Regions from separate parts of the Mesorhizobium sp. W067 genome, predicted to be linked through region 1. Evidence: predicted binding sites of a transcription regulator. Region 1 holds the regulator's gene; each other region holds the start of a gene.
The links. Region 1 encodes LexA, which represses DNA repair genes until DNA is damaged. Its sites were predicted from a motif close to TGTTCNNNNTGTGTTCNG; they were not measured.
Positions count from the first base shown of each region.

Region 1 (7,863 bases):
CGGCGCCTTGATGCGGATGGCGCCCTTGACGCCGGGAGGCGCCTCCGAGGGGGCACGATCGCGCCACGCGCCATTGTAGCGCGGCGGCAAGCCCTTGGCGCGTGCGGCCTCGCGCATCGCCTCGAGCTCGGCAGGGGTCTCGTAGCTGTAATAGGCCTTGCCCAGGCGCACCAGCTCCTCGGCCACCTCACGGTGGCGTGGCGCGCGCTCGAACTGCGATATGGCCTCACCGTCCCAGGAAAGGCCGAGCCAGGTCAGCCCATCCAGAATGGCCTGTGTCGCCGCCTCGTTGAAGCGTTCGCGGTCGGTGTCCTCGATGCGCAGCACCATCGTGCCGCCGGTGTGCTTGGCGTACAGCCAGTTGAACAGTGCGGTGCGCGCGCCGCCTATATGCAGATAGCCGGTGGGCGAGGGGGCAAAACGGGTGACGACCGTGTAGGACATGGAACTCTCGGGAACCTTGGAAAGCGGGGCGTGATCGCGCGGGCTTTCGCGCTTTGCGCGTTCATGTAGCATAGGAGGTCTGGGGCGCAAGGGGCAGACCCGATGGCTGGATGAGGCCGGGGCACGTCGCCAATTATCGGTTGCGTCAACGGGCGCCGGAGCCTTGTAGCACAAAATCTGTTCGCACCTCCGCGCAACCTCATTTGGCAGCAGCGTCAATGTCTGGGTTTCATTCGGCTGCAGCGTCCGTCACAGTGCCTGGAACATCGCTGCGACGGTGGTAGTCTCCTCTGACGAGCGGACATTTCTTCACGGAGGCGGCACTGCCCGACTACAAAGCCGCCGTGACAGCGTTGGCTTGGTCACGCATATTGACCTTTCTGCAATCATTATCGTGAACACCGCAACTGTGTGCAGTCCGGTCTCGCCACTAAGGAAGCATGATTGAAAGAAGGACTACCGATGACCAGAAACGCTGACCATACGGAGGGTGATCCGTTCTACCATGGCACCCGGGCGGATTTGAAACCCGGGGATCTGCTGAGCGTCGGCCACCCTTCCAATTTCAGAGGTAAACCACTGTCATGGATCTATTTCACCCAGACACTGGAAGCCGCCATCTGGGGAGCAGAGCTTGCAACGGGTGACGGTCGTCAAAGGATTTACATCGTAAAGCCGACGGGGTTTTTCATGGATGACCCTAACCTGACCGATAAAAAATTTCCCGGTAATCCGACGAAATCCTACCGCTCCCGTGATCCGTTACTCATCCTGGGGGAGCTCGCTGAATGGCAGGGTCATACACCCGAACAATTGAAGGCAATGCACGATGGGCTTGCTCGCCTGAGGGCGGAGGGCCGGGATATGATTGAGGATTGAGCGTCCTTGGCGAGTGATGGTCAATTCCGGCGCGGTGGACGCGACCGCACGGACTTTCGCGCTTTGCGCGTTCATGTAGCATAGGAGGTCTGGGGCGCAAGGGGCAGACCCGATGGCTGGACGTGGCCGGGGCACGAAGGAAGGCGAAGGCGCCGAGGCAAGCGTCAGCGAACGCTCGCTGTTTGCCGATAGTCCCTATGCCGAGCCGCTGCCCCTCGCGCTGCCTGAGCCGCATCCCGGCGTCGCGCCTGCGCTGCCCGGTCACGCCTTGCCGGCGCAAGTCACAGCGCCCGGATCTATCGCCCGCCTGCGCAGACGGCTTCGCCGTCCGTCATGGCCCGCGCTCCGCCGCAGCCTTGCCGCGGCCGCCAACACGGAGCTCGACCGGGGCGTCGCCTTCCTGCTGGTGCCGGTTTTCCTGGCGGCCGGCGTCATCATTTATTTCTCGCTGGCCGGCGAGCCCGGCTTTGCGCAGCCAATCGCCATTGTGGTGCTGGCGACATGTTGCGCTGTCGCCACGCGACCTCGGCCGAGGACGCATCTGTTCTGCATGGCCGCGATGCTGTGCGCGCTCGGCGTCGTCGCCGCCAAGGTCGAGACCTGGCGCGCCGGAACGCAGATGCTCGGCTCCGAGATCCAGACACGGCTGACCGGCCGCGTCGTCAGTCTCGAACAGATGGAGAGCGGGCGCATCAGGCTGACGCTTGACGTGGTTTCGACCGCTTACCCCGAGTTGCGCTACGCCCCGAAGCGGGTCAGGCTCTCGGCGCGGACCGTTCCCGCCGATATGACCGCCGGCTCCCTGATCACCGGCTATGCCAGGCTGTTGCCGCCGACCGGTCCGGTGCGGCCGGAGAGCTACGATTTCTCCTTCGACAGCTATTTCACCGGTATCGGCGGCAGCGGCTTCTTTCTCGGCAATCCGAAAACCATTGCTACGCAGGGACCGCCGCCGCTGGCCGCGCGGCTCTCCTCGGCAATCGAGAACGCGCGCGAAAACATTGCCGACCATATCAGGGGCAAGATCGGCGGCGCCGAAGGCGAGATTGCCGCGGCGTTGATTGTCGGGGTGCGCGCCGGCATCCCGGACGAGGTCAACGAAGCGATGCGGCGCACCGGCATCTACCACATCATCTCCATCTCCGGCCTGCACATGGCGCTGGTTGCCGGCACCATCATGGCGTTGCTGCGTGGCGCCTTTGCGCTGTTTCCCGATTTCTCATCGCGCCGGCCGGTGAAGAAATATGCGGCCGCGGCAGCGCTTGTCTCGATCGCCGCCTATCTCGTTATTTCAGGCGTCGTGGTTGCCGCCGAGCGCAGCTTCATCATGCTGGCGGTCATGCTTGTCGCCGTGCTGTTTGATCGCGCCGCACTCACCATGCGCAATCTGGCGATCTCCGCCATTGCCGTCATCCTGGTGTCGCCGCACGAGGTGGTCGGTCCCAGCTTCCAGATGTCGTTTGCCGCCACCGCCGCCCTTGTCGGCGCCTATGCCGGCTGGGCCGATTACCGCGCCGACAAGGTGAGAACGCCGCCGGCAAAGCGCTCCTTCGTCGGCTTCCTGTCGCGAAAATTCGCGCTGGCCATGGGCGGCCTCGCCATGACCTCGATCATCGCCGGCAGTGCAACCTTGCTGTTCGCCATTTGGCATTTTCAGCGTGTGTCGCCGCTCAGCCTGATCGCCAATCTGGCCGTGATGCCGATTGTTTCGTTGATCGTCATGCCCTTTGCCGTGCTCAGCGCACTGGCGATGCCGTTCGGCGCCGACGGGCCGTTCCTCTATGTGATGGGCAAGGGTCTGATGGCGATGATCGCTATATCGGCCTGGATTTCCGAGCGCTCGCCGGTCGACGCCGTCGGGCTGATCTCCATCCGCTCGGTGCTGTTGGTGGCGGTCGCCCTCGTCATCGCCACCATGGCCACCACCTGGCTCAGGCTGGCGGCCGTGCCTTTCGCGCTGGCCGGCCTGTTGACGGTGCCGCAGGTGCTTACGCCCGACGTGCTCATATCCGAGGATGCGCATCTGGTGGCCATGCCGATCGGTGGCGGCGAACTCGCCCTCAACCGCGAAGGCTCCAACGAATTCACCACGGACAATTGGAAACGGGCGCTGCGGGCCGAAACCATTATCCCGCCCGAGATTTTCGAGGCAACAGATACGCGGTTCGATCTCGATCCGCTCGATCTGCCGCCCGGGTCGCCCTTCTATTGCATGGGCGATCTCTGTATCGCCCGACACCCTTCCGGAGCCATTGTAGCCCTTGCCAAAGACCGCAAGACGGCGCGGCCGGCCTGTGCCTTCGCTAGCCTGATCGTCATCGATGACGCCACGGCCTACAATCCGTGCCGCGACCCGCTGGTGCTGGTCGTGACGAAGAAACAGCTGGCCCGCGACGGCAGCGCCGCCGTCTTCTTCGATCCGCAATCGGCAGCTGCAGCGCCAACCATCCGCTTCGCCGTCGACAAGCCGTATCGCCCCTGGCACGAGCAGCGCCGCTTCTCCCGCGAAGCGCGCGGCCTGCCGCCTTACAACCAGCGTGAAAAGTACAAACCCAAGCCGGCTCAGTAGCGCCGGATCAATCCGACAAGCTTGCCCTGCACCTTCACCCTGTCCGGTCCAAAAATGCGGGTCTCGTAGGCCGGGTTGGCGGCTTCCAGGGCGATCGAGGCGCCCTTGCGGCGGAAGCGTTTCAGGGTCGCTTCCTCATCGTCGACCAGCGCCACCACGATCTCGCCGGGGCTGGCTGTGTCGGCATTGCGGATGATGACCGTGTCGCCATCGAAAATGCCGGCCTCGATCATCGAATCGCCCTTGACCTCGAGCGCGTAGTGTTCGCCGCCCATGATCATGTCGGGCGGCACCGAGATCGAATGGGTCTGATGCTGGATGGCGTCGATCGGCACGCCGGCGGCGATGCGTCCCATCACCGGGATTGAAATCGAGGAAACGGCATCGTCATTGCCGGCAGACATCGAACGCGACGGCGAGCCCGGCTTGATCTGGCGGCCGAGACCGCCTTGGCCCATCCCGCCTTGTCCCTGGCCGCCTTGCCCTTGGCCGGCTTGACCAAGACTGCCCTGAATGACGCTCGGCGAAAACTTCCTCGCCGCGTTGAGGCCTGGTGCGATCGAGTCGGGTAGCCGCAGCACTTCCAGCGCGCGCGCCCGGTTCGGCAGCCGGCGAATGAAACCGCGCTCCTCAAGCGCTGTGATCAGTCGGTGGATGCCGGACTTGGAGGCGAGGTCGAGCGCTTCCTTCATCTCGTCGAAGGACGGCGGGATTCCGCTCTCCTTCAGGCGTTCATGGATGAACATCAGAAGCTCATGTTGTTTGCGCGTCAGCATCGCGGCCCCCAAGGGTTCTGAAACCAGAATCGGAAAAAACAAACCCAGAACAAACACTATCTGTTCCAGTTGTGTTCCGCAACCTTTTAAAGTTTAATGAATGTGTTGACGTTATGTTCAGCGTAACGTTCGGCGCTGCGAGCGCCGCCTGCGCCCAGTTGCCAGCAACGGGGTGAAACGAAGACAAAGTGCCCTGCGTCGTCGGTTACGATCGCCGCTTCCCTTTCGGACGGGGCTGCGCAGCATCCGCGCCGGGTTCGCTCTGGGCATAGACCTGCAGCGTGGAGCCGATGTGAGCGGTCATCAGAGTTTTCGCACGTTCGACGTCGCGATCGAGGGCCGCTTCCATCAGGGCGGTATGGTGTTCGATCGCCACGGCGTCGCGCAGGGCCGCCACGGCCTTCCGGTGCCCATCCGTGCGGCCGGCGGCGGCGCGCAGCGTGGGGGCCAGACCCAGAAAGCGGTGATGGCGATGCAATTGGTCGGAAATCGTTGCATTGAAGCGCAGCAGCCAGCTGGATGTCGCGGCACTGAGCAGCGCCGCATGGAAGGCATCGTGTTTTTCGTACCACGCGTCGACCGCATCATCCGATGGATCGTCGAGAACAGACCCGCACCGTGAGAGACGATAGTGGGCGGCAACGACCGCGTCTTCCCACTCGCGGTCGCCCTTCTCGACCGATTCCACCAGCAGGGGCAGTTCGACCACGAGCCGCGCACGCGCCAAATCCTCGAGCTCCGCCAGAGAGACGGGAGCGACCGCAAACCCGCGGTTGCTGATGGCGGTCACAAGCCGTTCCGCCTCCAGCCGCGACAGCGCCTCGCGCAACGGCGTCCAGCCGATGCCGTAGGTGTTGCGCAGCGTGCTCAGCTTCAACGGCGCGGCAGGCGCCAGCCGGGTCGCAAGAATATCGCGCCTGAGCAGGCGATAGGCCACTTCCGTCTTCGAGGTCTGCTCGTCATCCAGCATCGTGATCCATCAGACAAAACGCTCGGCTGAGCATTATATATCAAAGCCTTTCAATGGGTGAATTATATATAATGTTGACAGTTCAAGGGCGACCACTCAAAGTCGACGGCATGTTTGGGCGGGCAGGCTCCGCCGCGCGCGTTTGTCCATGGAGGGGCGCCGGATCATGATGACACCCGATCTCGCTGCAATCGAAGCAATGGATGCCGCCGATCCGCTGCGCCCCATGCGCGAACGCTTTGTCTTGCCGCAAGGCGTGATTTATCTCGACGGCAATTCCCTGGGCGCCGCGTCAGCGGTCGTCTTCAGCGAACTGCAGCAGGCCGCCACGCAGGAATGGGCGCACGACCTCATTCGCGCCTGGAACACCGCCGGCTGGTTCAACATGCCGGTGGAACTCGGAGATCAGCTCGGGCGACTGATCGGCGCGGCTGATGGGCAGACGGTGGTCTGCGACACAACCTCTATCAACATCTACAAGCTGCTGCACGCAGCGCTCGGCATGCGGCCGGATCGGTCGGTCATCGTTGCCGAGGGCGACAGTTTCCCGACCGACCTCTACATGGCCGAAGGCGTCGCCTCGACCCGGCCGGGAACGCGGCTGCGGCTGGAGGGCGTCGACGCGGCCGCAATCGAGGACCTGATCGACGACAGCGTTGCCGTCATCCTGGTCAACCATGTCAACTACAAATCCGGCCAGTTGCGCGACATGGCGGCGCTGACGCGCAAGGCACATGACGCCGGCGCGCTGATCATCTGGGATCTCTGCCACACCGCCGGTGCCTTGCCGGTCGAACTCGACCGTGCCAATGCCGATTTCGCTGTCGGCTGCACCTACAAATACCTCAATGGCGGCCCGGGCTCGCCGGCCTTCATCTACGCGGCCGAGCGCCACCATGGAGATATCAGCCAGCCGCTCAGCGGCTGGTGGGGCCATGCGCGGCCGTTTGCCTTCGAGCAGGGCTTTGCCGTTGGCAGCGGGATCCGCCGCTTCCTGTGCGGAACGCAGCCGGTGCTGTCGATGCGGGCGCTCAAAGGCGCGCTCGATATCTGGAACGACGTCGACATGGCGGCGGTGCGCAGAAAAAGCATCGCGCTGACCGACCTGTTTATCCAGCTCGTCGAAGCCAGATGCGGCGCCTACGGGCTTGAACTGGAAAGTCCTCGCGACGGCAGCCAGCGCGGCAGCCAGGTGTCGTTCCTCCATCCGCATGGCTATCAGGTGATGCGCGCGCTGATCGAGCGCGGCGTGATCGGCGATTTCCGGGCGCCGTCGACCATCCGTTTCGGCTTCACGCCGCTCTATGTCGGTTATGGCGATGTCTGGCAGGCGGTCGAAGCGCTGGAGGATATTTTGCGCACCGGCGCCTGGCAGGACGCCCGCTTCGCGGTGAAGACCGCGGTTACGTGAGAAACTAGAGCAATTTCAGGAAAAGTGTGAAGCGGTTTTCCGTCCGAAATTGCGTCAATCAAAGAGCTAGAGCATTTCGCCGTTTACGTTAAACGGTGAAATGGTCTAGAGCCGGGTGCGGACCGTCCAGAGCTCCGGAAACAGCACGACCTCCAGCATCTTCTTCAGATAGGAGGCGCCTGAGGTGCCGCCCGTGCCGCGCTTCAAGCCGATGATGCGCTCGACCGTGGTGACGTGGTTGAAGCGCCAGCGGCGGAAATAATCCTCGAAGTCGACCAGCTTCTCGGCCAGTTCGTAGAGCATCCAGTAGCGCTGCGGGTCGCGGTAGACGGTTTGCCAGGCAGCCAGCACTTCTTCGTTCTCGACGCGCGTCTCGCGCCAGTCCGTGCGACTGGCGTCGGCGCCGATGTCGAAGCCATTGCGCGCCAAAAGCAGAAGCGCCTCATCATAGAGCGACGGCGTGGCCAGGATGGCTTCCAGCCTGTCCGTAAGGTCGGGCCGGTGCTTGTGCGGCCCGAGCATGGCAAGGTTGCGGTTGCCGGCCATGAACTCGATGGCGCGGTATTGCCAGGACTGGAAGCCCGAGGATTGGCCGAGCGCGTCGCGAAACTCGGTGTATTCGCTTGGCGTCATCGTGCGCAGCACGTCCCAGGCATTGTTGAGCTGCTCGAAGATGCGCGCGACGCGAGACAGCATCTTAAAGCTCGGTTCGAGGCGGTCGGCGCGGATCGAGCGGATCGCGGCGCCGATCTCGTGGAGGGCCAGTTTCATCCACAATTCGGATGTCTGATGCTGGATGATGAACAGCATCTCG
Region 1 covers NZ_JBTTII010000001.1:1,705,043-1,712,905, forward strand. The annotation lists gene gltX (glutamate--tRNA ligase) at 1-444, opposite strand, end outside; gene arr (NAD(+)--rifampin ADP-ribosyltransferase) at 907-1,323, shown strand; gene ACYG97_RS08395 (ComEC/Rec2 family competence protein) at 1,436-3,892, shown strand; gene lexA (transcriptional repressor LexA) at 3,886-4,668, opposite strand; gene ACYG97_RS08405 (GntR family transcriptional regulator) at 4,874-5,638, opposite strand; gene kynU (kynureninase) at 5,805-7,049, shown strand; gene kynA (tryptophan 2,3-dioxygenase) at 7,155-7,863, opposite strand, start outside.

Region 2 (7,863 bases), 3.6 Mb from region 1:
TCGGCGAGGGGCTGGATATTGCTGATTACGTACTGGCCGGCGGCGGGTTTCCGGTGACTGTAAAGGGGGCTGGCGTGATCGGCGTCATCGCCGTCTCCGGCCTGCCGGAACGCCAGGACCACGGCGTCGTCGTCGATGCACTGTGCAATCATCTCGGCGTTGATCGGACACAATTGGCGCTGCCGCCGGAAGATAAATCGTGACGCTAGCGCTGCCCCTCATCCGCCTGCCGGCACCTTCTCCCCGTATAGTGACGGGGAGAAGAGAAGCACCCCAACGCCGGCGAACCCCTCTCCCCGTCTCTATACGGGGAGAGGGTAAGGGTGAGGGGCGGCGCCGGCTTTTCGGAAGCTCGCAAACCGCGGATGGCGGCCAATTATGACCGTGCTCGACCCAAAATCCTTTCTCATCTCGATCTTCAATGCCGCCGTTGCCGCTGCCGATCCTGAACGGACCATCCGGGATCATCTGCCGGCCAGGCCGAAGGGGCGGACCATTGTCATTGGCGCCGGCAAGGGATCGGCGCAGATGGCGGCGGCATTCGAGAAGGTGTGGGACGGGCCGATCGAAGGGCTGGTCGTCACCCGCTACGGCTATGGCGCCAAATGCGAGCGCATCGAAATCATCGAGGCGGCACATCCGGTGCCGGACGCTGCCGGTCTTGAGGCGTCGCGGCGCCTGCTCGAAAAGGTGCAAGGGCTGACTGCGGACGACCTGGTAGTGGCGCTGATATCGGGCGGAGGATCGGCGCTGCTGCCGTCGCCTGCCGCCGGCCTGACGCTCGCCGATGAAACCGCCGTCAACGAGGCGCTGCTTGCCTCCGGCGCGCCGATCGCGGCGATGAACACAATCCGCAAGCATCTCTCGACCATCAAGGGCGGCCGGCTGGCAGCTGCCGCCTGGCCGGCCAGACTGGTATCACTGGTTGTCTCTGACATTCCCGGCGACAACCCGGCGCTGGTGGCCTCCGGCCCGACCGTGCCCGACTCCGGCAACCGGGCCGATGCGCTGGCCTCGATAGCGGCCTACGGCATGAAACTGCCCGACGCCGTCATGGCGCACATCAACTCGCCAGAGGCCGATGCGCCAGATCTGGATGACCAGCGCTTTTCACGCAATGAAGTGCACCTGATCGCCTCGGCTGGCGTGTCGCTGGAAGCGGCAGCCGCTGAGGCAAAACGGCAGGGCATCGAAGCCGTCATCCTCTCCGATTCCATCGAGGGCGAGGCGCGCGAGGTCGGTGGCGTGCATGCAGCCATTGCGCGCGAAGTGGCGACGCGCAACCGGCCGTTCAAAAAGCCGGTGCTGATCCTGTCCGGCGGCGAGACGACCGTGACCTTGCGGGCCCCTGTTGACGGAAAAAGGGGCAAGGGCGGCCGCAACTCCGAATTCCTGCTCGCCTTTGCCATCGGCATCAGCGGCGCGGAAGGTATTCATGCACTGGCCGCCGATACCGACGGCATCGATGGCTCGGAAGACAATGCCGGCGCCTTTGCCGATGGCTCGACCGTCTCGCGCATGCGTGCCGCCGGCGTCGACGCCAAGGCGATGCTGGCCGGCAACAATGCCTGGACGGCGTTCAACGCGATCGGCGATCTGTTCGTGCCGGGGCCGACGGGTACGAATGTGAATGATCTGAGGGCAATCCTGATCAGTTAATTCGGCCGTGGCGGCCGAAGTTTCCAACGTTGGATTCACGACCGTAGGTGATTGGCTGAAGCAACTCAGCTTCGTCGCTGCGGCTTTCGCTCATCTCACGACCCCATCAGCCGCTTCACCTCTTTCATATCCTTTAGGAACCGCTCGCGCTCAGCCTCCTTGTCCGTCGGCTCGTGAATGCGCAGGATAAAGGAGGGGTGGATGGTGATGAACACGCGCAAGCCATCCTCGCGTTCGATCAACTGGCCGCGCATTTTCGTCACGGCAATGGCCTTGCCCAGCAGCGACAACGCCGCCGTTGCCCCAAGCGCCACGGCGAGGTCCGGCTTGATCAGCTCAAGCTCCCGGCCGATCCACCAGCGGCAGGCCTGGACTTCGCCGGTATTTGGCTTCGAGTGGATGCGGCGCTTGCCGCGCGGCTCGAACTTGAAGTGCTTGACGGCGTTGGTGACGTAGACTTTTTGCCGGTCGACGCCTGCGTCATCGAGAATCGCATCGAACACTTTGCCCGCTGGCCCGACAAAAGGTTTGCCGGCGAGATCTTCCTGATCGCCAGGTTGTTCGCCGACGAAGACCACTTTGGCGTCATCCGGCCCCTCGCCGAACACGGTCTGTGTCGCGTCGCGCCAGAGCGGGCAGCGACGACAACCCTTTGCAGCCTCGCGCAAATCGGAAATCGTCTTGGCATCGTCTTCATCCGGCGCCTCGGCCGGCTCGGGCTTCGGCCAATGTCTTGCCTGCAGCTTGGCGTGGTGCGGCGCCGGCGTTGTCGGCAGTCTGGCAATCATATCCCTGGCGGCCTCGTCCGCTCCTGCGATCAGATCTGGAATGAGCGAGGCCTCGGGAAGGTTCCGCCAATATTTCTTCGGCATCTCCTTCTGCATCGCCTTCACCTTGAGCCGCGCCGGGTTGAAGATGTTTTCGAAATAGGTCAGCCACAACGCCTCGGTGTCGTCCTGATCGGGTGCATCGCCCTTGGCCGCACCCGGCCCGATCGCCAGCCTTTCGCCGTTCCAGTCGGCGGAGGCATAGGGCGTCAGGATGGTCCAGCGCATGCCGGTGAACCGCCGGACGAAGAAATCCGCGTTGCGCTCGACAATGAAATGCTCCGGCTCGAACCAGGCGACGTAGCGCTCGTTCTCGCCGTCGCCGATCTTCCGGAAGCGTACGAAGGCATGCATCTTATGGCTGTCGCGCCGCACCGCCTTTTCCATGGCTTCGAGCCGCCTGGTGTCGGGATCGGATGCGATCGCCAGCAGTTTCGGCTCGGTGCGCAGGCGCCAAAGCATCCAGTAGAGAAAGGCAAACCGGCCGGGGTCGGAGTGGCAGAAGGCGGTTTCGGCATGGGCGATGAACTCGCGCGGGACGGTAAGCTGCGCGCCCTCTGGCACCGCCGGCAAGGCATCTTGAGGATCATTGGCGTCGGACCCGACACCCCAACTAATATCCTCAGGCCGGACCTCATTCAGCGCCAGACGCCGTGCCGCATCGCGCCAACCGGCGAAATCGGTCTGGCTCGCTAGCCGGACAGTGTATCGGGCAAGGTCGAGCTGAGCCGGCTGCATGGTCAAAACAGCGACAGTTGTTCGCAGGACTTTACGATCGTGTCGCGCAGGCCTGTCTTGTCGGTGAGTCCGCCCGGCGACCAGCCTTCGGCGATGATGAAGGGCCTCAGCTTGGCGATCGAATGGCAGATCCGTCCGACATCTTCCAGCCGCATGCGTCGGTGGCGGCGGGTTTCAAGGATCTTCGCCACCACCTTGGTGCCCAGACCCGGAACCCGCAGCAGCGCTTCGCGGTCGGCGCGGTTGATGTCGACGGGAAACCTCGCCCGATTGCGCAAAGCCCAGGCGAGCTTGGGGTCAATGGCGAGATCGAGCATGCCGTCGCTGCTGCCGGCGAGGATTTCCGGCTGCGAAAAGCCGTAGAAACGCATCAGCCAGTCGGCCTGATAGAGCCGGTGCTCGCGCATCAGCGGCGGTTTTTGCAGCGGCAGCGACGATGACGAATCCGGGATCGGGCTGAAGGCGGAATAATAGACGCGCCGCAGGTGATAGCTGCCATAGAGCCGCGCGCTGGTGTGCAAAATGCCGTCGTCGGATGTTTTGTCGGCGCCGACAATCATCTGCGTCGATTGACCTCCGGGCGCAAAGCGTTCGCGCTTCTTGGTCCTCAGCGTCGGCTCGGCTTTTTCCTCCATCTTCCGGCGCAGGTTCGCCATGGAAAGCCGGATCGTTTCCGGCTTCTTCTCCGGCGCCAGTTTCTTGACGCCCTCATCGGTCGGCAGTTCGACGTTGATAGACAGCCGATCGGCGTAGAGCCCGGCCTGCTCGACCAGTTCGGCCGAGCTTTCCGGAATGGTCTTCAGATGAATATAGCCGGAGAATTTTTCGTCCAGCCGCAGCCGCCGCGCCACTTCCACCATTTCGGCCATGGTCTCGTCCGGGGAGCGGATGACTCCTGAGGACAGGAAGAGGCCCTCGATGTAGTTGCGCCGGTAGAAATCCATGGTCAGCTTCACCACCTCGTCGATGCTAAAGCGGGCGCGGCGCACATTCGATGACGAGCGGTTGATGCAGTAGCTGCAATCGTAAATGCAGAAATTGGTGAGCAGGATTTTCAGGAGCGAAATGCAGCGGCCATCCGGCGCATAGGAATGGCAGATGCCCATGCCTTCTGTGGAGCCGATACCGCCGGATTGGAGCGAATCCTTCTTCGCCGAGCCGGACGAGGCGCAGGAAGCATCGTATTTGGCGGCGTCAGACAGGATTGCCAGCTTTTCACGGACGGTGGGTGCGCTCATCCGTTCATGATATGTTCTTGAAGGCTGCAGCGCCACGTCATTTGATGCAGGCGGCGAAAAAGTAATCGCCGCCTGATCGTCGGGCTAGCAGGACGACTGCCCGAGTTCCAGGCGGTCTCTCAGACCTCGTGGAGGTAGAGGTGGTAATCCAGCTCGCTGACGGTGCGGGCGACGCGCAGATACTCCGACTGCTTGATCGCCACGAAGGTGCGATGCAGATCCTCGCCAAGCGCCTCTTTCAGGAAGCTCGATGCCCGCGCCGCCTCGATCGCAGCGCGCCAGTCGACCGGCATGGTCGTGCGCGTGATGGCGGCTTCATAGCCATTCCCAGTGGTTTCGGGGCCGGGGTCGAGGCCTTCATCCAGACCCTTGATGATGCCGGCCAGCACCGTTGCCGCGATCAGGTAGGGATTGGCGTCGACACCCGACGGCCGGTGCTCGATGCGCCGGTTCTTGGCGTCGCCCGCCGGGATGCGCAGCGCCACCGAACGGTTGTTGACGCCCCAGGTCGGCGCCACCGGCGCATAGGACTGCGAGACGAAGCGCCGCCAGGAATTGGCGTGCGGCGCAAACACCAGCATCGATTCGGCCATGGTCTGGATCAGCCCGCCGAGCCCCTGCAGCAGCGGCAGCGACCAGCTTTCGCCGCCAGCCTCGGCAAAAACGTTGCGGCCGTTCTTGTCCTGCAACGAAACATGGAAATGCATGCCGGAGCCGGCGTATTTTTCGATCGGCTTGGCCATGAAGCAGGCGGTGACACCATGGCGGCGCGCCTGCGCCCGCACCAGCCGCTTCAACATGACGAGGTCGTCGGCCGCCCGCATGACATCCTTGCGATAGTTCAGCGTCAGCTCGTACTGGCCGGGCGCGTATTCGGAAATCACCGTTTCGGCCGGAATGCCTTGCGCCTTAGACGCGGCATAGATGTCGGAAAACAGCGGCTCCATGCCGTGCAGATGGTCGACGGAATAGACTTCCGTCTTGGCCGAGCGGCGGCCGTCGAGCACGGCGTCCGCCGGCTTTACCTTGCCGTCGGCGTCACGCTGATTGGCAAGCAGGAAAAATTCGAGTTCGAAGGCGCCGGCGGGATAGAGGCCCTTGGCCGCCAAGATGTCGACCTGCCTGGCCAGCGCCAGCCGTGGGTCCGACGACATAGGCTGTCCCTCGAGATGGTACATCGCCATCAGCAACTGGCCGCGCGGCGGGTTCGTGCCGTAAAGCGGCACCAGGGTGCCGGGGATCGGCCAGGCCCTGAGGTCGCCATCGCCGGTCGTCCAGATCAGCCCGGTTTCGTGAACATCCTCGCCGGTGATGTCGAGGCCGAGGATCGAGATCGGCATGTGACGGCCGCCCTCGAAGATGCTTTTCAGCTCATGCCGGCGCACGATCTTGCCGCGGCCGACCCCGTTGGCGTCGGTCAAGACGATATCGAAGGCTTCGATTTCGGGATGGGCGTCGAGAAAGGCTTGCGCCTCGGCGGGCGTCGAGCCCGAAGGTGAAGTCATGATTAGTGTACTCGAGTTTGGCTTGGCAGCTTGTCTCATGCCGTCAGCCTTGCCGCAACCGTGGCGAAGGCGGTGATCAGCCGGTTGACCTGGGCGCCGGTGGTGGCCGGTGAGATCAGCATCATGTTGTGAAAGGGCGCGATCAGCACGCCCTGGTTGACCAGCGCGACATGGATAGCCGCCTCAAGCTCCGGCGCATGGGCAGTCTCGGCTTCGGCGCCGTTCCTGAGCGGGCCAGGGGCGCAGATGAACTCGACGCGGGCGCCGACGCGGGCGACATGCCAGGGCAGATTGTAGCGATCGATGACGCCGGTCAGCCCTGCATCGAGCCGCAGGGCCAGGCGATCCGCCCGGGCATAATTCTCCTGCGTCATCACCTCTTCGAGCGTTGCGCGCATGGCTGCGAACTGCAGCGGGTTCGCCGACAGCGTCGTGCCCATGCCGGAATAGCCCGGCTCCTTGGTTCGATTGTAGTCGGCATAGCGCGAGGCGACCTCGTCGCTCATGCCCCACACGCTTGCCGGGACGCCGCCGGCGATCGGCTTGCCCAGCACGAACAGGTCGGGCTGCAGTCCGAATTTCCTGGTGTAGCCGCCGGGTCCAGTCGAAATGGTGTGCGTCTCGTCGATCAGAAGCAGCGTTCCTGCCGCGCGCGTCAGTTTGCGCAACGCGTCGTGAAAACCCGGATCGGGCAGCACCATGCAGGAATTTGTCAGCACCGGCTCAGCAATGACGCAGGCGACATCCGTGTCCTTGAGCGCTGCTTGCAGCGCGGCGACATCGTTGAACTCGATGACCTTCGCCATCTTGGTCAGGTCGCGAAACTCACCCGCCAGCCCCGGCCGATTCACGGGCTTGCCGTCGACCATCCGGACCATCGTCTCGTCGACCGAGCCGTGATAGCAGCCGTTGAAGACCAGGATCTTTTCGCGGCCGGTGACGGCGCGGGCGACGCGCAGCGCGAAGCGGTTGGCGTCGGTTGCGGTGGTGGCGATCTGCCAGAACGGCAGACCGAAACGCTCTTGCAGCAGCGGCCCGATGGCCAGAGCATCTTCCGAAGGCAGCATATAGGTCAGGCCGCGCCGGGCCTGGCGGCGGATGGCGCGCGCCACCGGCGGCGGCGCATGGCCGAACATCGAGCCGGTGTCACCGAGGCAGAAATCGTCGAGCCGGTTGCCGTCGATATCCGTGATGGTGGCGCCCTTGGCGCTGTCGACCAGGATCGGGAATGGCGTCGGCCAGTCGTTCATCCAGTGCATCGGCACGCCGCCGAAGAAGCCTGGCAGGCCGTTACCGACCTTGGCCTGCGATTTCGGCCGCGCTTTGCGGAAGGTGTTCGCCTCGCTATCGCGCAATGCAGCGATGCGGTCACGGCTGATACCGCCGATGGACGCCTTTGAACTGTTCGTGCTGTGCATGAAATCCCTCTCGGCCGGCACACTACCCAATTGGCGACGGCAACCGCAATTGGCCGTGTTGGTGCGCTGCATTGGGTCAGCAGCAAGTTCGGCAGACTTGACCTTCCGGCGCAGTCGGGCGCCAATGCGATCGGGTCTGTGGTTTGGGGAGAAAAATGCGGACGATCATCTGCGCTATTGCGCTACTCTTGTCGGCCGCTGCGGCTTCCGCATCGGGCGGCGTCTGGTGTTCCGTCGATGACAAAGCGGTGCAATTCGAGGTCGGCGCCGGGGTCACCAGAGGTATGGGCGGCCCGACCTTCAATTTTCGCGGCGATCTCGAGATACTTGGCCGGCCGGAAGGCGACAGTCTGCGCAAGACCGTCTTCGAGGATTCCGACCTCACCCAGTACTGGCTGGACGACAAGGAGTTGCGGCTGAACGTCTACCACGAGCATCAGCTCGGAGATAAATTCAACTCTGTCGAACTGACGATCCT
Region 2 covers NZ_JBTTII010000001.1:5,285,507-5,293,369, reverse strand. The annotation lists gene ACYG97_RS25900 (heme-degrading domain-containing protein) at 1-203, shown strand, start outside; gene ACYG97_RS25895 (glycerate kinase type-2 family protein) at 379-1,659, shown strand; gene ACYG97_RS25890 (UdgX family uracil-DNA binding protein) at 1,755-3,224, opposite strand; gene ACYG97_RS25885 (putative DNA modification/repair radical SAM protein) at 3,227-4,462, opposite strand; gene ACYG97_RS25880 (glutamine synthetase family protein) at 4,582-5,967, opposite strand; gene ACYG97_RS25875 (aspartate aminotransferase family protein) at 6,003-7,385, opposite strand; gene ACYG97_RS25870 (hypothetical protein) at 7,541-7,863, shown strand, end outside.
Region 2: the regulator LexA is predicted to act here: its motif matches at 4,464-4,481, upstream of ACYG97_RS25885 (putative DNA modification/repair radical SAM protein).

Region 3 (7,863 bases), 460 kb from region 1:
GTTCGGCGAGCCTGAGATGCGGCCGGTCATACATCTTGCCGTCAATGCCGACCACGCCGGGATTTCCGGCCGCCTCGAAGGCCGCGACGATGGCCTGCGAGCGTTGCACTGCCTCCGCCGATGGCGTGAAGGCGGCGTTGATGACCGGCACTTGCGCCGGATGGATCGCCATCTTGCCGGTAAAGCCGTCACGCTCGGCCTCCGTGCATTCGGCTTCGAAGGCGGCCATGTCGCGAAAGGCGGGGAAAACCGTGTCGATCGCCGCGACTTCAGCTGCGCCGGCGGCAAGGATGGTCATGGTGCGGGCAAGGCGGAAGACATCGGTGTAGCGGCCGTTGTCGTCGCGCGCAGCCTGCGCGCCGATCGCCGCCGACAGATCTTCGGCACCCCAGGTGAGGCCGGCAAGCCTGGCGCTTGCCCCGGCATAGGTCGCGGCGGCCAGCAACCCAGCAGCGGTCTCGGTAATGATCGGCAGGATCTTGATCGCGCCATCCGGCAATCCGTTTTCGGCCTCATGTACGCGGAGCTTTACGGATAGCTGCTGGACATCCTGGCCGCTGTTCGACTTCGGCAGCATGATGCCGTCGGGTTTGACCGGAACCAGGGCGGCCAGATCATCGTCGGTCAACCCGGTCGATAGGTCGTTGACTCTGATATAGATGGCGGAGCTTGTCTGCTGCCGGTTGCCGGCGATAAAGCGTGCCGCGATGTCGCGTGCCGTCGCCTTGTTTTGTGGCGCCACCGAATCCTCGAGATCGACGATGACCACGTCGGCGCCGGCGCCAAAACCCTTCTCCAGTTTCTTTTTGGAATCCCCGGGCACAAACAGCAGCGAGCGCATCACGCCGCCTTTTTCATCATCATCGCCTGGCGCGTGCATTTGGCAACGAGCACATCGTTCTGATTGTAGGCGTGATGCTCGAACTCGACGATGCCGCGGTCCGGCTTCGATTTCGAGTCCCTGACTGAGAGCACCGTCGTTTCGACACGGATGGTGTCGCCGTGGAAGACCGGGTGCGGAAACACCGTCTCCTTCATGCCGAGATTGGCAATTGTGGTGCCGACGGTGATGTCATTGACGGAAATGCCAATCATCAGGCCGAGCGTGAACAGCGAATTGACCAGCGGTCTGCCCCATTCGCTCTTGGCGGCGAAGTCGAAGTCGATGTGCAGCGGCTGCGGGTTCAGCGTCATCACCGAGAACAGCATGTTATCGCTTTCGGTGACGGTCTTGCGCAGCGTGTGCCGAAAGACATGTCCGACGACGAACTCTTCGAGATAAAGCCCGGGCATCGTTTTTCTCCTCCGCTGCCTGACGGTTGATAGGCGCTGCCCATGCCGCCCGCAAGCCAGTTAATAAACATGGTGAACCGTTCGTAAACCATTTCTGCCTAGGGTCATTCCTGGGGCCGGAAGCTTTCCGGCAAGGGGCGTAGCAGGCAGTATGGTTGTCTCGCATTTTCTCAAATGGATCTACACCGCGAGAGTTTCGGAGCGCGCCGCGGCGGCGAGCGCGCTGGCCCGCGCCTACGTCAATTCCGACCTGCCTTTCGAAGACCGTTGCGCGGCCGAAGCGGCGCTGACGCTGCTGCTCGACGACGCCTCGTCGAAGGTGCGGCTGGCTATGGCCGAAGCGCTGTCGATGAGCCATCACGCGCCGCTGCAGATCATCAGCGCGCTTGCCTCCGATCAGCCGGAAGTGGCAGCCCTGGTGCTGGCGCGCTCCCCGCTGCTGACGGACGCCGACCTGATCGACCGCGTCGCGGCCGGGCACAAGGCGACGCAAAAACTGATCGCCGACCGGCCGGTCGTTTCGATGGCGGTTGCCGCGGCGATCGCCGAGATCGGCGAACCGGAAGCGTGTGCGGCGCTGCTCGCCAATGACGGCGCCGACATAGCCTCGCTCTCCTTCCGCCGCATCGCCGAGCGGCATGGCCATATCGCTCATTTGCGCGAGGCAATGGTCACGGATGTGCGGCTGCCGGCCGACTGCCGGCACATGCTACTGGTCAAGCTCGGCGAAACGCTGAAGGCTTCGCCGCTGGTGATGGCGCTGATGGGGGCGGCCAGAGCCGAGCGCGTCACGCGCGATGCTTGCGTCAAGGCTTCGGTGCGGCTGGTCGAAGGCACGCGCGCGGAGGAACATGCGGCACTTATCGAACATCTGCGCCTGCGCGGCGACCTGACCGCAAGTTTCATCATCCGTGCCATTGCCCACGGCAAGGTCGACTTTTTCGGCTCGGCCCTGGTTGCGCTCAGCCAGCAGTCGGAGCAGCGGGTGCGGGCCTTGCTCGCAGGCGGCCAGGACGTTGCGTTGCAGGCGCTGTTCCGCGGCGCCGGCCTTGCCGCTTCCACCCATGGCATCATCCTGCGCGCGCTCAAAATCTGGCGCGAAGTCGCCAACGGCAAGCGCCTCGCCGGCGTGCAGGAGGTCAGCTGGCTGATGCTGAAGGAGCTCGGCGGTCCGGCCACCGAGGGCGATCTCGCCGGCCTGGTCAAGTCGATCCACCTCGACGCGCTGCGGGAAAACGCGCGCGGGCATGCGCTGGCGATAGCCGCGGCCTGACGCCCTAGCCGCGATCCCTCGCAAAAAAATCCGGAAAGTCTTCGATCGCGGCGGCGATGATGCGCAGCGAGGCTGCGATTTGCAGCATATCCGCACTGCTGCTGCGCTCTGAGAGGCCTGCTGCATATTGCCGGGCCACAGTGATGGTTGCTGTCTGTGGATCGCCGGTTGCGCGAAAGAGCAGTTCACGCGCGAGGCCGCGCAGGAAATTGGCGATCGAGACCGCGGTGTCGGTAGGAGTGGACGGGCTCTGCTGCGCGGCGCGCAGGCGCAGGATTTCGAGGCCGACGGTAACGGCGGCGACCCCGCCGCCCAGGATCGCATCGCCTTTCCTGCCGGCATTCTGCAAGAGCGGCATCAGCTGGTTGATGCGGTCATAGGCCAGACTCTCGAAGGCCGAACGCCGCGGTACCCGCTCGTGCAGACACAGCCGCGCCAGATCCTCGCGCATGGCCCGCACGATGCGGTTGGCCGCGCGCCATGGATCCACCGGCAGCACCACGATGAAGACGCCGATCGCCAGCAGGATGCCGACCAGCACCGACGCCGAGCCGGCGAAAAACGGGCCTGGGGCATAGGTCATCGCCTGATGCGGGCTGAGGAAGGCGAGGAAATTGATGGCAAAGGCCGTCGCCACGCCGACGGTGCGCGGATTGGCCATGCCCAGCGCCGTCGGTACCAGGATCGGCACGACAAACAGCGTGAACCAGCCGAAGCCGGGCAAAGCAGGCAGCGCGACCTGGCCGACAAGGAAGGCAAAGGGCAAAGCCAGCAGCGTTCCCTTGAAGAAGCCCCAGGACACCCGCACCGGGTCAGGCCGCGAGGCGAAAAGACTGGAGACGACGGCAACGAGGATGACAGTGCCGGCCGCGTCGGACCATTTCGTCGTCAGCCAGAAGGCGGCGACCGCCAACGTGGCAAGGCCGGCGCGTATGGCATTGCGCGAAGCCCCGGGATAATCGCGGTGCACCACCAGCGCAGGCGGCTGCCTGTTGCTCCGGCTGGGGCCCGTCACCGGTGCGCGCAGGGCGTCGAGGCCGCGCAGCACCTGCTTGAAGGCTTCGGCGAAATCGGCGGCGATGGTGAGGCGGGTTATGGTGCCGACCCTGTCGTCGCCCTGATCGGTCGAGGCGTCGGGCATTTGCCGGGCCTTGCCGGCAATCGCGTCGAGCCGCGTCACCCAGGGCGACGTGTCGTCCAGCGCCTCGGGCGTCGCTGCCAGCTCGCTGACCAACGACTGCAGTTCGGAGCGTACCGGAATGAGCGCTGCGTTTTTCGGCGCGGCATGCGAATGCAGCGCGCGCGCCGCCGACAGCGCCGAGAGAAGCTGACCGATGGTTAGGCGGACCGGATGGGCGCGGGTGGCGAAGCTCGGTGCTTCGAGCCGGGCATAGGCGCGCATCTCGGCCAGCATCTGGGCGTCGGTGATCAGCTTGCGGTGCAGGCCGGCCAGCGTCGCCGGGTCGCCACCGGAAAAAGCGCCGCCTGCATAGGTTGCAAGGTCGAGGATGCTGCGCTTCAGCCTGGAGATGATGGCGTCAGCGGCCAGCTTGGGCAGGATCAGCCGGCTGGTCAGGCCGGCGCAGACGATGCCGAGCACGATCTCGGCGCAGCGCGCGACAGCGAGATCGACGACCACGTGCGGCTGGCCGAAAGCCGGCAGCCCAATGATCATCGCGGTATAGCCGGCAAGTGCGGCGCCATAGGCTTCCGGATTGCGCAGCAGCGACGAAACCAGCGTGCACAGCCCAATCCAGACGGACAGCGCCGTGACCAGCAGCCAGGGATTGGTGCCGAAAACCGAGGTGATGCCGATCGCCGCAAGTCCACCGGCCAGCGTGCCGAGCAGCCGGTAAAAACCTTTCGCCAGCACCATGCCGGCGACCGGCTGGGCGACGATGAAGACCGTCATCATCGCCCATTGCGGGTGGTCGAGTTTCAACGCGTAAGCAGCGAGAAGCGCGATCAGACCGGCCGAAACCGTGCGCAGGGCGAAAATCCAATCCGAGCGCGTCGGCTGCGTCAGGCCCGCCAAACTGGTTTCGAAGTAGCTCTTCAGCCGCGCCCGGATCACAAGCTGGTCTCCGTATCGGAAGTGCAGGCTAGAGCAATTCCAGGAAAAGTTTGAAACGGTTTTCCGCCCGGAACTGCGTCAAAACGAAGAGTCGGCCGGCGCTCAGATATCCAGCACTTCCGTCGCGGCGAATTCGGCGCGTTCCTGGATGAAGCGGAAGCGGGCTTCCGGCTTGGTGCCCATCAGCGCGTCGACAGCATCCTTGGTCGCCGCCACGGCGTCGATCACATCGACCCGGAGCAGCGTGCGCTTCCTCGGGTCCATGGTGGTTTCCTTGAGCTGCGCGGCCATCATTTCCCCCAAGCCCTTGAAACGGCCGATCTCGACCTTGGCGCGGCCGGTGAATTCGGTGCGCAACAGCTCGTCCTTGTGCGCATCGTCCCTGGCATAGGCAACCTTGCCGCCTTGCCGGATCGAATAGAGCGGCGGCACCGCCAGATAGAGATGGCCGCCATTCACCAGGTTCGGCATTTCCTGGTAGAAGAAGGTGATCAGCAGCGAGGCTATGTGAGCGCCGTCGACGTCGGCGTCGGTCATGATGATCACGCGGTCGTAGCGCAAATCCTCGTCGCGGTATTTCGAGCGCGTGCCGCAACCGAGCGCCTGAATCAGGTCCGAAATCTGCTGGTTGGCGGCGAGCTTGTCGTTGCCGGCGCTGGCGACGTTGAGGATTTTTCCGCGCAGCGGCAGCACCGCCTGGCTGGCGCGGTCGCGCGCCTGCTTGGCCGAGCCGCCGGCCGAGTCGCCTTCGACGATGAACAGTTCGGCGCCCGCGGCGGCATTCTGCGTGCAGTCGGCGAGCTTGCCGGGAAGGCGCAGCTTGCGCACCGCGCTCTTGCGCGACACTTCCTTTTCCTGGCGCCGGCGCACCCGCTCGTCGGCGCGCGCAATCACCCATTCCAGCAGCTTGGAGGCTTCCTGCGGATTGTCGGCCAGCCAGTGGTCGAAGGGATCGCGGATGGCGGTCTCGACAATGCGAATGGCTTCGATCGTTGCCAGCCTGTCCTTGGTCTGGCCGACGAATTCCGGCTCGCGAATAAACACCGACAGCATGCCTGCCGCCGAGATCATCACGTCTTCGGAGGTGACGATCGAGGCGCGCTTGTTGCCGACCAGGTCGGCATAGGCCCGAAGCCCGCGCGTCAGCACATTGCGAAAGCCGGCCTCATGCGTGCCGCCTTCGCCGGTCGGGATTGTGTTGCAGTAGGAGTTGACGAAGCCGTCACCGCCGAACCAGGTCACCGCCCATTCCAGCGAACCGTGGCCGCCCTGCTTCTCGCTCTTGCCGGCGAAGATTTCGCGGGTCACCTGGAAATCATCGCCGAGCGATGCCTTGAGATAGTCCTTCAAGCCGCCGGGGAAATGGAACTCCGCCTTGGCCGGCGTCTGGTCCTTTTCCTTGATCAGCGATGGGTCGCAGCTCCAGCGGATCTCGACGCCGCCGAACAGATAGGCTTTCGAGCGGGTCATGCGATAGAGCCGCGCCGGCTCGAAGGCGGCGCCCTTGCCGAAAATCTGCTCGTCGGGATGGAAGCGGATTTTGGTGCCGCGCCGGTTGTGCACTTCGCCGAGCTGCTCCAGCCCGCTCACCGGAACGCCGCGCGAGAACCTTTGGCGGTAAAGCTGGCGACCGCGCGCGACCTCGACTTCGAGATGGTCCGACAGCGCATTGACGACCGAGACGCCGACACCGTGCAGACCGCCGGAGGTCTCATAGACCTTGCTATCGAACTTGCCGCCCGAATGCAGCGTCGTCATGATGACTTCGAGCGCCGGTTTCTTGAATTTCGGATGCGGATCGACCGGAATGCCGCGGCCATTGTCGGTGACGGTCAGAAACCCGTCGGCCGACAGCTCGACATCGATGAAGGTGGCATGGCCGGCGACCGCCTCGTCCATCGAATTATCGATGACCTCGGCAAACAGATGGTGCATCGCCTTGTCGTCGGTGCCGCCAATATACATGCCGGGACGGCGCCGCACCGGCTCCAGCCCCTCCAGCACCTCGATGTCGGCGGCGCTATAGCCCTCGCTGCCGTCCTTGGTCGCGGCAGGACGCTTCGTGGCCTGCACCAGCGGGTCGGCCGGGCGCGAAGGTGTCCGAGCCGGTTGGGGCTGCTTTTCCAGATTGCCGAAAAGATCGTTGTTGTCGTCCATGCCTACCATAGAATCCGTGCCGCGAATCACCCGTCGATACTGCCACGCTTTTCGGCGCCAAGCGACGGAAGTTCCTGTTACGTTCGGGGATTAAACCCTTCTTATCCTAAAACCTTTCGATAACCAAGCCGGCGGAAATAGGTCCAGCGAGAGCGGCCGCGATTCCTGAATCTTTAACAAAGCGGCCTAGCGTCGCCTCAACAAAACAAAAGACCACGAATGTCAGGGGTTGGTTGTGAGGGGCAAGGCCATAACGATGATTGGCATCGCTGCCGTCTTCGGCGCGATTTCAATCTTTGCCGCGGATTTCTGGGTGAAAAGCCAGGCCAAGGCCGATGCCGAAGAGAAAACGGCGTCGATCCCGGCGCCCGCCGTCCCCAAGGTCGTCTTCAAGACCATAGTGGTGGCCAACGCGCCGCTGCGTTACGGCATGGAGCTTGACCGGGCGCAGCTCAGCGAAATCCCATGGTCCGAGGATTCGGTGCCGCAGGGCGCGTTCACCACAGTCAATGCATTGCTCGCCGAAGGCAGCCGCGTGGTATTGTCGCCGATCGAGGTCAACGAGCCGGTGCTGATCAGCAAATTGTCGGGGCCGAACGGCCGCGCGACGCTATCAAACATGATGACGCCCGGCATGCGGGCGGTGACAATCCGCACCGACGAGATCGCCGGTGTCGGCGGCTTCGTCATGCCGGGCGACCGGGTCGACGTGGTGCTGACACGCGATGCGGGCGAAATCCAGGAAGTGGCCAAGAACGCACAGGGCGCTGCCGGATCGACCGTTACCTCCGAGATTGTCGTCTCCGACGCCAAGGTGCTGACCGTGGGGCAGGGCGCCGACGAGCGCCAGACCGCACCGCAGATCGCCAATTCCGTCACCATCGAGGTGACGACCGAAGGCGCGCAGAAAGTGGCGCTTGCCCGCACCGTCGGCACCTTGTCGCTGTCGCTCCGCTCGGCCGCAGACGGAGGGGCCGCCAAGGACGGCGTCACCACCATCTCGTCCTTCGGCGGATCGGTCGCCTCCGGCGTCCAGGCCGCTGCCGGCGCGCTGTTCACTGCCGCG
Region 3 covers NZ_JBTTII010000001.1:2,162,472-2,170,334, reverse strand. The annotation lists gene ACYG97_RS10775 (HpcH/HpaI aldolase/citrate lyase family protein) at 1-841, opposite strand, end outside; gene ACYG97_RS10770 (MaoC family dehydratase) at 841-1,353, opposite strand; gene ACYG97_RS10765 (DUF2336 domain-containing protein) at 1,445-2,566, shown strand; gene ACYG97_RS10760 (FUSC family protein) at 2,571-4,640, opposite strand; gene parE (DNA topoisomerase IV subunit B) at 4,743-6,797, opposite strand; gene cpaB (Flp pilus assembly protein CpaB) at 7,054-7,863, shown strand, end outside.
Region 3: the regulator LexA is predicted to act here: its motif matches at 6,867-6,884, upstream of parE (DNA topoisomerase IV subunit B).

Region 4 (7,863 bases), 430 kb from region 1:
ATATGCGAGGTCGTGATCGCGGTGTCGGCGGTCTGCGCGGTCATGCCGATCACCGTCGCGAAATAGAGAAAGTCCCAACCGTCCGGCCGTTTGCTGCCGGGAAAATCGAGGCCGCCGACCGGCATTTTCTTCTTGGTTTCCGTATCCATCGCGTCGCCGTCCATCCAGTAGACATGCGCATAGTGGAGGGCGGCCATGGCATGGATGGTGAACCAGCCAAGCGGGATCGACAGCATGGCGAAGCCGAGTTCGATGGGGTCGCGATCCTTGTGATTGATCAAAAGGAACAGCAGGACGATGGCCATGGCGACGATGCCGAGCGTGATGGCAAAGATGCCCAGCACTGGGAGGTCCAGTTCGCGCGCGTTCTTGCTGAGATAGCGGCCGGACAGCAGCGGCATCTTGGCGATCACGAGCGCGATGAAGACGACGAAGAACGCATCGGCGGCAATCGAAATCGAATAAGCAAGCCGCGTGGAGAGGGGGAGCGATCCAATCAAAGGCAATACCGCGGCAAATACGACCAGACCGACGGCTAGCGACACAAAGAACTGCTTGTGCCGCTGCAAGGGGTTATTCGGCGATGTGTCGGCCATAGCCCGACCTCGGATGATGCTTCACGTCTGGTCGGGTGTGACGGATTTCAGAGCCCGCCGCAAGATACGGTCGAGCTCACCCAGGAAACGCGAGCGATCCTGTGGCGCAAAGCTGGCATTGTAGCCCTTGCTCTCGCCGGTTTCGCGCAGATGCTGCTTCAAATCGCGCATTGCAACCGCCATGCCGATGGTCTCCGGCGTGAACGGCCGGCCGGTTGGCCCAAGCACATGCGCGCCGAGCGCCACGGTGCGAGCGGCAAGCGGGATGTCGGCGGTGATCACGATGTCGTTGGGTTTTGCGTTCTCGACGATCCAATCGTCAGCGGCATCGGCGCTTTTAGAGACGACGACGTTGCGAATCATCGGATCGCGCGACGGACGCAGCCCGCCATTGGAGACGTAGGTGACGACCACGCCATGGCGCTCGGCGACCTTCTCGACCTCGGCTTTCACCGGGCAGGCGTCGGCGTCGACGTAGATGGCGGGTGCGGGCATTATCTCTCCAAAACGGACATGGGGCCGGCATGTTACCCGGCCCCATGCCAGAAATCTCGTACCGTCAGGCCGGCAGCGCGCCCGACTTCTTCGCCGTCCAGGTGGCTATGTAATCCATCAGGCCGGGGTTGAGACAGTCATAGGGTTCGAGGCCGATCGATTTCAACTGGCCGCGAATGCCGTCCATGCGCTTGGGGTCGACACCGGATTCGATGATCGACGAGACGAAAGCGGTGAAGCCCGGCGGTGACCAGCCGTCTTCCTCGAAGCGCTCGGGATGGATGAAGGACAGACCCTTGAACGGATGATCGCGCTCGACCGGGCCGTGCATGTGGACGCCGCAACCGGTGCAGGCATGGCGCTGGATCAATGCTGCCGGATCGACCACCTTCAGCTTGTCGCCATTCTCGGTGACGGTGACGTCGCCAGTGCCGGCTACGGCCACGACCGAGAACACCGCGCCGTCAGGCTTCCAGCATTTGGTGCAGCCGCAGGCATGGTTGTGGGCGATCTGGCCCTTGACCGTCACCTTCACCGGCTTGCTGGTGCAGGCGCAGACCAGCGTGCCGCCGGCAAAGCTTGCGCTCTCCTTTGGCAAGCCATTGTCGATTTTGGGATGCAGTTTCTCAGGCATTGTCTTCCTCCCTTGTTGAACCTGTGCAACTTCAGTCGCTGGCCCTTCGGTCGGCGGCTTGTTCTTCCTCCGTTTGGTGTGCGATCGGACGCAAAACCGGGCGCCACTTTTGCTGATCGCACTTAGTAAACGACGACGCTCCTGATCGACTTGCCCTCATGCATGAGATCAAAACCCTTGTTGATGTCCTCAAGCTTCAGCAAATGGGTGATCATCGGGTCGATCTGGATCTTGCCGTCCATGTACCAGTCGACGATTTTCGGCACGTCGGTGCGGCCGCGTGCGCCGCCAAAGGCGGTGCCCATCCAGGTGCGGCCGGTGACCAGCTGGAACGGCCGGGTCGAAATCTCCTGGCCGGCGCCGGCCACGCCGATGACGACCGACTTGCCCCAGCCGCGATGCGAGGCTTCCAGCGCCTGGCGCATCACCTTGGTGTTGCCGGTGCAGTCGAATGTGTAGTCGGCGCCGCCGATCTGGTCGGCGCCGCGCTTGGTCAAGTTGACGAGGTGAGGAACGATGTCGCCGTCGATCTCCTTCGGATTGACGAAATGCGTCATGCCGAAGCGCTCGCCCCATGCCTTCTTGTCGTTGTTGAGGTCGACACCGATGATCATGTCAGCGCCGGCGAGCTTCAGGCCCTGGATGACGTTGAGGCCGATGCCACCGAGACCAAAGACGACAGCAGTCGCGCCTTGCTCGACCTTCGCGGTGTTGATGACCGCGCCGATGCCGGTGGTGACGCCGCAACCAATGTAGCAGATTTTGTCGAAGGGCGCGTCCGGGTTGACCTTGGCGACGGCGATCTCGGGCAAAACGGTGAAATTGGAGAAGGTCGAGCAGCCCATATAGTGGAAGATCTTGTCCTTGCCGATCGAGAAGCGCGAGGAGCCATCGGGCATCAAGCCTTGGCCCTGCGTGGCGCGGATGGCGGTGCACAAATTGGTCTTGCGCGACAGGCAGGATGGGCACTGCCGGCATTCCGGCGTGTAGAGCGGGATGACGTGGTCGCCCTTCTTGACCGAGGTGACGCCCTTGCCGACATCGACGACAACGCCAGCGCCTTCATGGCCGAGGATTGCCGGAAACAGGCCTTCGGGATCGGCGCCCGACAGGGTGAACTCGTCGGTGTGGCAGATGCCGGTCGCCTTGATCTCGACCAGCACCTCGCCTTCGCGCGGTCCGTCGAGGTCGACCTCCATGATTTCCAACGGCTTTCCGGCGGCGACAGCGACAGCGGCGCGGGTTTTCATCAGGCAATTCCTCCCAAGGCGATTGGTCTTCAGGCTTTCAGGGTTTTTATACTGTTTCAACCCGATTTGGCGACCAAATATGGCGCAAATCTTGGCCCAGTCGTCGGCGGCCCCGGCTTTCGTCCCGCAACATCGGCTCGGCGTAGATTGCTGCACAGCGGCGCGGTGCTTGAGCCCGGCTGCCGAAGCCCATAAGAAGGACGAAAGACCCGAGGAAACGCCTTCGATGTTCACGAAAATCCTGATCGCCAATCGCGGCGAGATTGCTTGCCGCGTCATCAAGACTGCGCGCAAGATGGGGATTGCCACCGTAGCGGTCTATTCCGATGCCGATCGCGACGCCGTGCATGTCGAAATGGCCGACGAAGCCGTGCATATCGGGCCGTCGCCTGCCGCGCAGAGCTACCTCCTGCCCGAGAAGATTATCGCCGCCTGCAAAGAGACGGGCGCGCAGGCCGTGCATCCGGGTTATGGTTTTCTCTCCGAACGCGCCGCCTTCTGCGAGGCGCTGGAGGCCGAAGGCATTATCTTCATCGGTCCAAAACCCAAGGCAATCAAGGCGATGGGCGACAAGATCGAATCGAAGAAGTTCGCCAACGCGGCCAAGGTTTCGACCGTGCCAGGCTGGCTCGGCGTCATCGAAAACGGCGACCATGCCGAAACGATCGCCGGCGAGATCGGTTATCCCGTGATGATCAAGGCGTCGGCCGGCGGCGGCGGCAAGGGCATGCGCATCGCCTGGAGCCAGTCGGAAGTGCGCGACGGCTTTGACCGGGCGCGTTCGGAGGCCAAAAGCTCGTTCGGCGACGACCGCGTCTTCATCGAAAAGTTCGTCGTCGATCCGCGCCATATCGAAATCCAGGTGCTGGCTGACGCGCATGGCACCGCGCTCTATCTCGGCGAGCGCGAATGTTCGATCCAGCGCCGCAACCAGAAGGTCGCGGAGGAGGCGCCGTCGCCGTTCCTCGATGCCAAGACGCGCAAGGCGATGGGCGAACAGGCCGTGGCGTTGGCCAAGGCGGTCGACTATCAGAGCGCGGGCACCGTCGAGTTCATCGTCGACGCTGAAAAGAACTTCTATTTCCTTGAAATGAATACACGATTGCAGGTCGAGCATCCGGTGACGGAGCTCGTCACCGGCATCGATCTGGTCGAGCAGATGATCCGCATTGCCGCCGGCGAGAAGCTCGGCATCAAGCAGAGCGACGTCAAGCTGAACGGCTGGGCGGTGGAAAGCCGGCTCTATGCCGAGGATCCCTATCGCAATTTCCTGCCCTCGATCGGCCGGTTGACGCGCTACCGGCCGCCGGAGGAGGGCAAGTTCGGCGATGTCTTCATCCGCAACGACACCGGCGTCACCGAAGGCTCCGAGATTTCGATGTTCTATGATCCGATGGTGGCAAAACTCTGCACCTGGGCGCCCACGCGTATCGAGGCCATCGATGCCATGTCGGAAGCGCTGGACAGTTTCGTCGTCGACGGCATCGAGCACAACATCCCGTTCCTGGCGGCGCTGATGCAGCATCCGCGCTGGCGCGAGGGGCGGATATCGACGGGCTTCATCGCCGAGGAATATCCTGACGGCTTCGCGTCGATCGTGCCCAATGGCGATGAAAAGGCAGTGCTGGCGGCGATCGCCACCGCGGTCGAGCTTCTGCGCCGCGACCGGCTCGACCGGCTGGGCGGGCGGCTGGCGCCGCATTCGGGCGCACTCAAGCGCGATTGGGTGGTGAAGCTCGGCGACGACTATCTCCAGGCTTCGATCATCGAGGGCATGATCTCCATTCCGATGGAAATCGATCTGTCGGTCGATGGCGGCAAAGCGCTGACGGTGGCGTCCGACTGGCGGCCGGGCGACCTCATCTGGCGCGGCACTGTCGGTGCCCGCAAGGTCACGGCGCAGATCAGGCCGGCGCCGAACGGCCTGCGCATTGCCTGGAAAGGCATGTCGGTGAGGGCACGCGCCATGCTGCCGCGCACGGCGGAGCTGGAAAGGCTGATGCCGGAGAAGGTGGCGCCGGACACGTCCAAGATGCTGCTTTGCCCGATGCCGGGCCTGGTCGTGTCGATCGCGGTTGCCGAGGGGCAGGAGGTCAAGGCCGGCGAGACGCTGGCCGTGGTCGAGGCGATGAAGATGGAAAACGTGCTGCGCGCCGACCGCGATCTTGTCGTGTCGAAGCTCAACGCCAAGCCGGGTGACAGCCTGGCTGTCGATGCGGTGATCATGGAGTTCGCCTAGAGATTGTTTGGAAATTCTACTCCGGCGGCCATCTGAAGGTGGTTTCTGCGCTTCCCGTGCTCACGGACCAATGGCCGCTGCGCTCCGGTTCTCGAAACCACCATCATATGACTCGCCAGAGCGAATTTCGAACAATCTCTGAGCCGTGCGGCTGGGTACGGAAGCCTGTGGTCGGTGGTCAATTGTGCTGGACTGGCATCGCCCGGTCCGGGACAATACATCTCCATCGACTCAAAGCCCTTCGAGCAATTTGAAACATCATGGCGGATGACAAACTTCCACGCGATCCCCTGAGGCGCGAAGCAGCGCTCGCTGCTGCGCGCCCGGAGGCGCCGGCGCGGCCGTTCATCCATCTGCGCGTGCATTCAGCGTATTCGCTGCTCGAGGGCGCCTTGCAGGTCGCCGCTGTCGTCGCCCATGCCGTCAAGGACGAGTGCCCGGCAATCGCCGTCACCGACACCAACAATCTGTTCGGCGCGCTGGAATTTGCCCAGAAAGCGGTGAAAGAGGGCATCCAGCCGATCATCGGCTGCCAGATCGATCTCGCCTTTTCAGGCGAGACCAGTGACGCACAGCGCGACCGCCGCCGCCACGGGCCGGAGATGAACGCCGTGGTGCTGCTCGCCGCCACCGAGGTTGGCTATAGCAACCTGGTCAGGCTGGTCAGCCAGGTCTATCTGGAGACGCCGCCGGGCGAGCCCGTGCATCTGACGTCAGCAATGCTGGAAGGCCATAGCGATGGCCTGATCTGCCTCAGCGGCGGGCCGCGCGGCCCGATCGGCCGGGCTCTGAAGGAGGATCGCCGAGATCTTGCCGAGACGCGGCTTTTGGCACTCAAGGCGCTGTTCGGCGACCGGCTCTATGTCGAACTGGACCGTGTTTCCGGTTATGACCGCGCTATCGAGAAATCATCGGTCGACCTTGCCTATATCCATGATCTGCCGCTGGTCGCCACCAATGAGGCGTTCTTCGCCGCCCGCGACGACTATGAAGCGCATGACGCGCTGATCGCCATTGCCGAAGGGTCCGTCGTTGCCGCCGACAACCGCCGCCGCCTGACATCGGACAATTTCCTGCGCAGCCAGGCCGATATGGCGCGGCTGTTCGCCGACCTGCCGGAAGCGATCGACAACACCGTCGAGATCGCGCTGCGCTGTTCCTATTATCCCAAGACCCGCAATCCGATCCTGCCACGCTTTACCGGCGGCGATGTCGCCGACAATGAGGTGGCGCTGAAAGCGGAGGCCGATGAACTGCGCCGGCAGGCCCATGAAGGTCTCGACGCCCGGCTGGCGGCGCATGGACCCACCGCCGGCTACACGGTCGAACAATACCGCGAGCGGCTCGATTTCGAGCTCTCCATCATCGAGAAGATGAAATTTCCCGGTTACTTCCTGATCGTGGCCGACTTCATCAAATGGGCGAAGGCGCAAGGCATTCCGGTCGGGCCGGGCCGTGGTTCGGGCGCCGGATCGCTGGTCGCTTACTCCACCACCATCACCGATATCGATCCGCTGCGCTTCTCGCTGCTGTTCGAGCGCTTCCTCAATCCGGACCGCGTGTCGATGCCCGACTTCGACATCGACTTCTGCCAGGATCGGCGCGAAGAGGTCATCCGCTACGTCCAGCAGAAATATGGCCGCGACCAGGTGGGACAAATCATCACCTTCGGTACGCTGCAGGCGCGCGCGGTGCTGCGCGACGTCGGCCGCGTGCTGCAAATGCCTTACGGCCAAGTCGACAAGCTCTCCAAAATGGTGCCGCAGAACCCGGCCAATCCGGTCAAGCTGGCGGATGCCATCGCCAACGAGCCGCGCTTTGCCGAGGAGGCCGAGAAGGAGCCGATCGTGCAGACGCTGCTCGATATGGCGCAAAAGCTGGAAGGGCTCTACCGCCACGCTTCGACGCACGCCGCCGGCATCGTCATCGGCGACCGGCCCTTGTCGGAACTGGTGCCGATGTACCGCGATCCGCGCTCCGACATGCCGGTCACCCAGTTCAACATGAAATATGTCGAGCAGGCCGGGCTCGTAAAATTCGACTTCCTCGGCCTGAAGACGCTGACGGTGCTGGAGACGGCGGTGAAGCTGATCCGCCGGCGCGGCATCGAGATCGACCTGGCGACGATCCCGCTCGACGATCCTGAAACCTACGCCATGCTGTCGCGCGGCGAAGTGGTCGGTGTGTTCCAGGTGGAAAGTGCCGGCATGCGCAAGGCGCTGATCGGCATGCGGCCCGACTGCATCGAGGACATCATCGCGCTGGTGGCGCTCTACCGTCCCGGCCCGATGGAGAACATCCCGACCTACAACGCCAGAAAGCATGGCGAAGAGGAGATGGCATCGATCCATCCCAAGATCGACCATCTGGTGAAGGAGACGCAAGGCGTCATCGTCTACCAGGAACAGGTGATGCAGATCGCGCAGGAACTGTCGGGCTATTCGCTCGGCGAAGCCGATCTGCTGCGTCGCGCGATGGGCAAGAAGATCCGCGCCGAAATGGACAAGCAGCGCGAGCGTTTCGTCACCGGTGCGGTCGAACGCGGCGTCGGCAAGCCGCAGGCCGACTTCATCTTCGACCTTCTGGCCAAGTTCGCCGACTACGGCTTCAACAAATCGCACGCGGCCGCCTACGCCGTCGTGTCCTACC
Region 4 covers NZ_JBTTII010000001.1:2,137,417-2,145,279, reverse strand. The annotation lists gene ACYG97_RS10670 (DUF1345 domain-containing protein) at 1-596, opposite strand, end outside; gene ACYG97_RS10665 (YaiI/YqxD family protein) at 618-1,091, opposite strand; gene gfa (S-(hydroxymethyl)glutathione synthase) at 1,156-1,725, opposite strand; gene ACYG97_RS10655 (S-(hydroxymethyl)glutathione dehydrogenase/class III alcohol dehydrogenase) at 1,848-2,975, opposite strand; gene ACYG97_RS10650 (acetyl-CoA carboxylase biotin carboxylase subunit) at 3,202-5,214, shown strand; gene dnaE (DNA polymerase III subunit alpha) at 5,475-7,863, shown strand, end outside.
Region 4: the regulator LexA is predicted to act here: its motif matches at 5,331-5,348, upstream of dnaE (DNA polymerase III subunit alpha).